DNA from 2 places in the Liberiplasma polymorphum genome. Region 2 is predicted to be linked to the other one. Evidence: a T-box and tRNA genes for the amino acid it is inferred to sense, from the RefSeq annotation. Region 2 holds a T-box; the other holds one or more tRNA genes.

Region 1 (4,377 bases), on a different contig from region 2:
CTGGATATAATATTAGATGGGTTAATAGCTTTAAAAGATTATTTTATACTTAAACGCCTCATTTCTTTAACCATTGCTTTTAGTTTATCAGGCGCGATTGTTGCTTTTATGTCTCAAGGAGCAATCATTAAGTATTTTGGACCAAAAACCCATAAAGGGATGGCTTATGTTATCGCTGCAGTCTCGGGCGCAATATTAACAGTGTGTTCATGTTCTGTCTTACCAATGTTTGCAAGTATCCGTAAAAAGGGGGCTGGACTTGGGCCGGCCATTACATTTTTATTTTCAGGCCCTGCCATTAATATATTAGCCATTACGATGACATTTACATTAATTGGGTTTGATATTGGATTAAGCCGTATTATTGGAGCCATTATTTTATCAATTATTATCGGGTTGATCATGTTTGTTTTATATAGAAAAAGTGAAGTTGTTTCAGCGGATGAAAAAGTGTTTGATCAAAAAGATGCTTCATCTAGAAGCTTTATTCAAAACAGCGTCTTTTTCATTACATTATTACTTGTCTTAATATTTTGGTATATTCACTGGATTCCGACCTTAATCGTTGTGGGCTTACTTATTATTCAAATGGTTTTATTCTTTGAAAAAGATGAACTACTTAATTGGGGAAAAGAAACCTTTTTACTCGCTAAAAAAATTATTCCATTATTTATCATTGGGATATTTCTAGCTGGGGTTATTGGCAGTTTATTAAATGAAGATTTCGTTGTAAGTTTAGTGGGCAATAATACGTATCAAGCAAATTTACTTGCAGGAACGTTTGGGGCATTCATGTATTTTGCGACATTAACTGAAGTACCAATTGTCAATATGTTTATCCATACGCTTGGTATGCACAAGGGTCCAGCAGTAGCCTTGCTGCTTGCAGGACCATCGCTTAGTTTACCAAACATGATTGTTATATCGAAAGTACTAGGACTTAAAAAAGCATCGACGTTTTTTATATTAGTTATTACACTTTCTGCGGTGGTCGGACTAATCGCAGGAATGATTATAGGAGGTTAAAATAATGGAAATTAAAGTATTAGGCAAAGGCTGTAAGAAATGTGGGTTACTTGAAAAACATACCAAAGAAGCATTAGAGATTTTAGGGATTGATGCAACAATTGAAAAAGTAACAGACATTAATGCTATTGCAGATTACGGTGTTTTAGCAACCCCAGCACTAGTAGTAGATGGTGAAGTTAAGTTAGTAGGTAAAATATTACCTCCTAAACGTATTGCAGAACTGTTAAAATAAAAAAATTGACAAATTGTCAATTTTTTTATGCATTAATAGGCTATAATAAACTAAGCAAAGATATGAGGGTTAACTATGAGTAAAGCAATAAACATTACATTATATTTTTTAGGATTTTTAATTATTGGGTTAGGCGTCATTTTAGTCATCAAAAGCAACTTCGGTGCTGGCCCTTGGGATACAACAACCTATAATCTTAGTCATCTACTAGGAATAACTATAGGGACTGCAAGTGCACTTATAAATGGGACTATTTTAGCTGTAGTAATTATATATAATAAAAAGTTAAAGTATTTTTTTATTTTAGTGCCAATTTTTAGTGTTGCGATAAGTATTGATTTTTGGGATCTTATTGTTTTTGATAATTTTATCGTGATTAATATTTTTTATAGAACCCTATTATTCATTATCGGTGTTTTTGTTTTAACATTTGGTTTAGCTTTAGTCTATGTCACGAGATATCCGGCGATGATTTTTGAAGAGTTCACGTTTGTTCTGATGAAATTACTAAGAATTAACAGTTTTTTAGTAACAAGAATCATTATTGAAAGTTTAGCCATTACATTAGCGATTATATTTGGGTTTATGGCATCAATTGGGTTTGGCCAAGTAAATTATGGCAGTGTATTATTAGCGATTACAATTGGGCCAATTATTGCATTTCAAATAAAATGGTTATCAAAAATAAGAAGTCATTTCGAATCTGATCCTAATACATTAAATTAAATCAATTTCTTGTCTAAAAACAGGTAGTTTTTCTTGACTTTAAAGGTTTTAAAGTGATATAATTCTACTCGTCTCATAGGAGGCTTAGCTCAGTGGGAGAGCACTTGCTTGACGTGCAAGGGGTCGTGGGTTCAAATCCCTCAGTCTCCACCACGCGAACGTGGCGGAATTGGTATACGCGCATGGTTGAGGGCCATGTGAGCACAGCTCGTGGGGGTTCAAGTCCCCCCGTTCGCACCATCATAATCATACCGAGTTTATTTATCACGCCTAAAGCCTATTATATGGCTTTGTTGAGCGGTTTAATGATAGATAAACTTTTTTATTTTAAGAAATAAATGCTTATTTTCAAGAGATTTAAAGGTGTATTTTCACTGATTTTTGTATCATTTTCAGTGAAGCGCACCTTTTTTTGTTATTTTAGTACCGGGGGGATTTGATGGTTTTTAGGGTAGTTTTTTAGGGGGATTTGAACTTTAAACAATCACTATACGATGCTTGAGTTTGTGTTTTGTTTTTCGTATAAAGTATTCAACATTTCCTGAGAATATTACTTCATTTTTTTTGGATTCTGTATCAGCAAAACGTATCTTAAAATCAATGGTTTTATTCTCATGAATGACAATGTCATTAAATATTAAGTTATAATCAACTTCGTTTACATTTTCTACAAAGGCTGGTAGCTCAGATATAACATTCTTTAGGATTTTCACTTTGTTTTTTACATTTAGCGTAGTAATTAGTGAGTTTTCGATTTCGATTACTGTCTTGTTCATTAGATTGATTTGATCTCGCAGTTCTTCTAAAATTTTATTGTCATATTCATCATTGGAATCAACATAGTGATTTGATTTGCTTTTTAAGGCCATCATTTTGCCCTGTGTTTCGGTTAGTTTCTCTTTTGCTTCTATGACCAATGGATGCTTATTAAAAGCGAGCTCGAGGGCTTTTATAAAGCCATTTTTGTTCTTAAGAATTAAGTTAATCTGATTCATTAAAACCTCATCAAATGTGTCACAAAATATATCGTTATTGACACATGTTTTCTTTCCTTTATTTGAAGCACATTTAAGGATTCTTTTTTCATAAGGAGTCCCTATATTGTTACGTTTAAATCGGTATGTCTTACCGCAAGTTCCACATGTTATTAAGCCGGCATACTCTGACCTGACATTAAACTTTTCTTTAAGTTCATCCTCGTTGGTGCATGAATGGTATTTTTCAATTCTTTTTAACCGTATCTTTTCTGCCTCTTTGAACTGCTCAATGGGAATGATTGCTTGATGAGAGTTTTGAACATAGTACATAGGTAAATCATGCGTTTTAGTAATTAAGTTCTTATTTCTAAAATCAGGCCTTAATGTTTTTTGAAGCAATGCATTTCCTGTATATTTCTCGTTTTTAAGTATTCCAAGAACAGCAGTAGAGTCCCAAACTTTTTTACTAAACTTAGTCTTAATACCCTCATGATTTAATTGGTCGCATATTTCTGCAACAGGTGTTCCTGTCGTATAAGCATTAAAAATATGTTTAACTATCTTTGCTTCATTTTCATTAATAATTAGTGAACCATCATCAGCATTGTCATAGCCTAAGATTCGTTTACTTACAGCGTAAAACTTTCCTTCGGCAAACCTTGAACGAACATTCCATTTAACATTTTCACTGGTATTTTTAGATTCTTCCTCAGCCATACTCGCAAGTAGTGAGATAACAAACTCAATTTTTGGATCAAACGATGATATGTTGTCTGTTTCAAAATAGACCTCTACATTATGACGTTTAAGCTCTTGAACAACACGTAGACAATCAACGACGTTTCTTGCGAAGCGCGATATGGATTTAGTAATGATTAAATCGATGAACCCTGAGGTTGCAAGTTGAATCATTAATCGAAAGTTATCACGGTAAGTTATGTTCGTTCCACTTTTGCCTTCGTCCGCATAAACACCTATGAAGTTCCAGTTTTCATTCGCAGTAATCAGTTCAGTGTAGGTTTTAACTTGATACTCATAGGATGTATATTGTAAATCCTTAGTTGTTGATACCCTTGCATAGGCACAAACATTACGCTTCTTTTTTTGTTTTTCATAGTGCTCAATTTCAAATATCTCTCTAACTTGCATGTGCTTGGCCTCCTAATTCTATGACTTTATAGTTGATGTATGCTTGGCGAGTTTTAGAGTAAACTTGACCGTCATATAAATGTTCGGTGATTTTCAAGCTAGATAAATTTGTTTCGATATATTTTTTCGCTATTTTTTGTGGACTCATAATAAAGATGACTTCATTTTGACTTAGTGCAATAATTGCTTTATAAGCAGTTGTGAGTATTGTTTTGTTAAGTGGCATTTCATTTTCTAAAAATTCTTTTATTTGCATGAGTCTAT
Region 2 (4,377 bases):
ACGAACTTTCTAAGTGTCCAAACAGGGGCAATTAACATCTCTTTAGGACTGTCACCTGTCACACGTTGAACGATAATTTTAGGATCTAAATGTTCTAGCTGTGTAACGACAATATCAACATATTCTTCTAAAGTTAAAAGTTTAAAAGGATGTTGTTTATACATTGTCCCAAGTAAAGTTTTCTCCATAACATGTAGCATATGGATTTTAATGCCTTGAACCTGCAAAGTATTTAAATGCTTAACGGTTTCAAGCATCATGGCTTTATCTTCATTTGGAAACCCATTAATAATATGAACAACAACATCAATGTTCTTGTCTCTTAACATTTTTACAGCTTGATTAAAACAGGCTAAATCATGGCCTCGGTTCATCCAAATACTGGTATCTTCATGAATGGATTGTAAGCCAAGTTCAACTTGTAAAACCGTCTTTTTACTTAGTTCATAAAGCATGGCTACTTTTTCTTGGTCAAGAGCATCTGGTCTTGTGGCAATACTTAAACCGACAATATGATCATCAAGGGTTAAACTGTATTCAAACATTTCTCTTAATGTATCAACGTCTTTATAAGTATTCGTATTTGCTTGAAAATAAGCAATGTAATAAGCATCTGGCCACTTTTCATGCATACGCGTTTTCACTGTGTGAAATTGGGTGTATAAATCATCATTTAAATCACCAGCAAAATCCCCACTGCCTGAGGGGGAACAATAAATACAACCACCCTTGCCTTTAAGGCCATCTTTATTAGGACAAGTAAAATGACCATTCAAGGCAACTTTAAAAACCTTCTTCCCGAAGGTTCTTTTTAAATAATCACTATACGTATGATATTTCTTTTCCTCATTTATAAAATTCATCTTCTTCACCTATAAATATTCTATCATAGGATACGTTAAATTACTTTTATGATATAATGATTACGGTGATATTATGTTAAATAGAGTCCGTGCAAGTTTAGTCGATCCAGCCCAACTTATCAATTATCGAAAAGATAGCCTACTAAAAGTATGGGGATATCTTCTTTTTTTCGCTGTATTAATGAGTACATCAACCTTGATTAATGTCATCAATTTTCAAGGCATCAACCAACAATTACAAACAGCACTAAGAGAAAATACAATCGCACTAGAATCCTCTTGTGAAATCAGTAACGCAACGTTAGTGTGTGATGAAACCATTGACCACACGTTAATAGAACTTGAAAATTTTAATGTTGTTATAAACTCATCAGAAACATTATCTTTAAGTGATTACCGAGGATTTAATTATTACTTTGTGGTTCATGATGAGACACTATATTTAGTTTTTATGGGAAATATTGTAAGGACTAAACCTCTGGTTGAACTGCATGAAGACAGTCATAATTTTGCGTTGAATTTTACCCCTGAAACGCGCAATGATTTTTACACGACATTATTTGATACCATTGATAAAGAAATGCTTGAGTTAAGAGTTTACTGGGGACCCTTATTAATGATAACCAGTATTTTAAGTGCTTTGTTTTTATTTTCAGTATTTGTCATTATCAATACATTGATTAGTCGTACAAGAGTCAAGCAGGTTTCATTTAGACATATGTATGTCATGATGACTTATGCAGCGACATCACTATACATTGTTTTAATCTTTGAATCGATGTTAAGATTTAGTATATTCTTGTTTATTTTATTATTATTTATTGCCTTCAGACAAATGTCAAAATTAACCCTTGAAATTTACATGAGAGTTAATAAGAACTAATGCTTGAATAGCGCGTATTTTCGTGCTATGATTATGTAAAAGTGACGAACTAGAAGTAGTAATAAGCGTTTTATTTCAAAGAGACTTAGTGGTTGGTGTAAACTAAGAGTAAAACTTATGAATTAGTCTAGGGAGCTTTATAAGTGCAACTCGTGAGCTTATAACGTACTTCTCGCGTTAAGAGAATTTAAGTGCTAGGAAACTAGAACTAAGGTGGTACCGCGGAAATTATTCGTCCTTATATTTTTAAGGGCGTTTTTTAATTCATAAAAGGAGTGATTATATGGACTATAATCCAAAAACAATTGAACAAAAATGGCAAAAGTATTGGTACGATCACGGGCTATTTAAAGCCGAAGATTTTAGTGATAAAACCAAATATTATGCATTAGTCGAATTCCCATATCCTTCAGGTGCAGGGATGCATGTAGGGCATATAAGAGCGTATACTAGTTTAGAAGTTGTTGCTAGAAAACGAAGAATGGAAGGGTATAATGTCTTATTCCCTATTGGATTTGATGCCTTTGGGTTACCGACTGAAAATTATGCCATTAAAGAAAAAATCCATCCAAGAATTGTAACCGATAAAAACATTAAAACATTCACTTCACAACTAAAGGAAGTTGGATTTTCATTTGATTTTGATCGTATAGTTGATACTACTGATCCAACTTACTATAAATGGACACAATGGATTTTTATGAAGTTGTTTGAACATAACTTAGCTTACCGCAATAAAACATTTGTAAATTTCTGTCCTTCATGTAAGGTCGTACTTTCAAATGAAGAAAGTCAAGGCGGTGTGTGTGACCGCTGTGATACTAAGGTTGAACAAAAAGAAAAAGATGTTTGGTTCTTAAAAATTACTCAGTATGCGCAACGTTTACTTGATGGACTTGATAAGCTAGAAACGTTACCGCGTATAAAAATAGAACAAGAAAATTGGATTGGTAAAAGCGAAGGCGCAATCATTAATTTTAACATTAAAGATACTAGCGAATCATTAGATGTATTTACTACAAGACCAGATACCTTGTTTGGTGCAACCTTTATGGTCATTGCACCAGAACATCCATTACTAATTAAACTTCATGATCAAATTACTAATATATCTAAGGTGCATGATTACCAACATCAAGCCAAACTTAAAACAGAATTTGAACGCACACAACTTATTAAAGACAAAACAGGTGTATTGCTTGAAGGGATAAACGCCATTAACCCAGCCAACAAGAAAGCAATGCCAATATTTGTTGCAGATTACGTCATGATGGGATATGGAACTGGCGCTATTATGGCTGTACCCGGACATGACCAAAGAGATTATGAATTCGCAAAAGCGCATAACTGTGACATCGTAGAAGTTATAGAAGGTGGCGATATTAGTAAAGAAGCCTACACAGATACTAATAGTGGAAAACTTATTAATAGTGATTTCATCAATGGATTAGATGTTAAAGAGGCCATTAGTAAAATGATTACATTTATAGAAGAAAATGATTTAGGTAAAAAGTCAGTTAATTTTAAAATGAAAGATTGGGCATTTAACCGACAGCGATATTGGGGAGAACCAATTCCAATTGTGCACTGTGATGATTGTGGCATGGTTGCAGTTAAAGAAGAGGATTTACCAGTTGTCTTACCTGAGGTTGATCATTTTGAACCAACAGACACAGGAGAAAGCCCATTAGCAAACATTCCATCATTTGTTAATACTACATGTCCTAAATGTAACAAACCGGCTAAAAGAGAAACAGACACGATGCCACAGTGGGCAGGAAGTAGCTGGTATTTCTTACGCTATGCTGATCCTAAAAATCCTAATAAACTCGCTGATATAGAAAAACTTAAGTATTGGATGGATGTTGATTGGTATAATGGTGGCATGGAACACGTGACACGCCATGTTATCTATTCTAGATTTTGGCATTTATTCTTACATGATATTGGCGCTGTTCCAACAGAAGAACCTTATAAAAGAAGAAGTGCACAAGGTTTAATATTAGGACCTGATGGCGATAAAATGAGTAAATCAAAAGGGAATGTTGTTAATCCAATTGAAATTATTGAAAATTATGGATCTGATACCCTACGTTTATATATCTTATTTATTGGTGATTATGAACAATCAACCCCATGGAGTGATTCAGGTGTTAAAGGGGCGCGTCGATTCTTAGATAAAGTATGGCGCTTATTTGATTCAGTTTCAAATGTTGAAGATAACAAAGACGTTTTAAGAGTTTTGCATAAAACAATTTCGGAAGTTGATAGCGATATCGAACAAACTAAATTTAACACAGCCATTGCTAAACTTATGGCATTGACCAATGAACTGGCCAAACAACATTCTATCTCAAAAAATACTTATTTAACCTTATTAAAACTACTTTATCCATTTGCTCCACATATTTGTGAAGAAATTTATAACCGTTTAGGTTATGAAGGTTCTATGATGTTTACGGATTATCCAAAAGCAGATTTAAGTAAAATGGAAGAAGAAATTGTGACGATGGTTATTAGTATTAACGGAAAAGTTAGGGATAAAATTGAAGTCGAAAAAGACTTGCCAAAAGAGACCGTTGAAAAAATCGCAATGGCTTCTTCAAAAATTCAAACATTCATCAATGAAAA

What was found. The T-box of region 2 lies ahead of leuS (leucine--tRNA ligase). A T-box ahead of a tRNA ligase gene usually reads a tRNA of that ligase, here a tRNA-Leu.
Region 1: it has a tRNA-Leu gene. The T-box ahead of leuS (leucine--tRNA ligase) is inferred to sense a tRNA for this amino acid. The anticodon was not compared.

The regions. Positions count from the first base shown of each region.
Region 1 is NZ_JBIOAG010000002.1:53,918-58,294, reverse strand. Features, by position in the region: gene ACHAJD_RS00855 (permease) at 1-1,026, shown strand, start outside; gene ACHAJD_RS00850 (thioredoxin family protein) at 1,031-1,261, shown strand; gene ACHAJD_RS00845 (YczE/YyaS/YitT family protein) at 1,337-1,987, shown strand; tRNA gene ACHAJD_RS00840 (tRNA-Val) at 2,066-2,140, shown strand; tRNA gene ACHAJD_RS00835 (tRNA-Leu) at 2,142-2,227, shown strand; gene ACHAJD_RS00830 (recombinase family protein) at 2,464-4,113, opposite strand; gene ACHAJD_RS00825 (recombinase family protein) at 4,103-4,377, opposite strand, start outside.
Region 2 is NZ_JBIOAG010000005.1:26,782-31,158, reverse strand. Features, by position in the region: gene mnmL (tRNA modification radical SAM protein MnmL/YtqA) at 1-863, opposite strand, end outside; gene ACHAJD_RS02005 (DUF1189 family protein) at 937-1,746, shown strand; T-box leader at 1,782-1,989, shown strand; gene leuS (leucine--tRNA ligase) at 2,030-4,377, shown strand, end outside.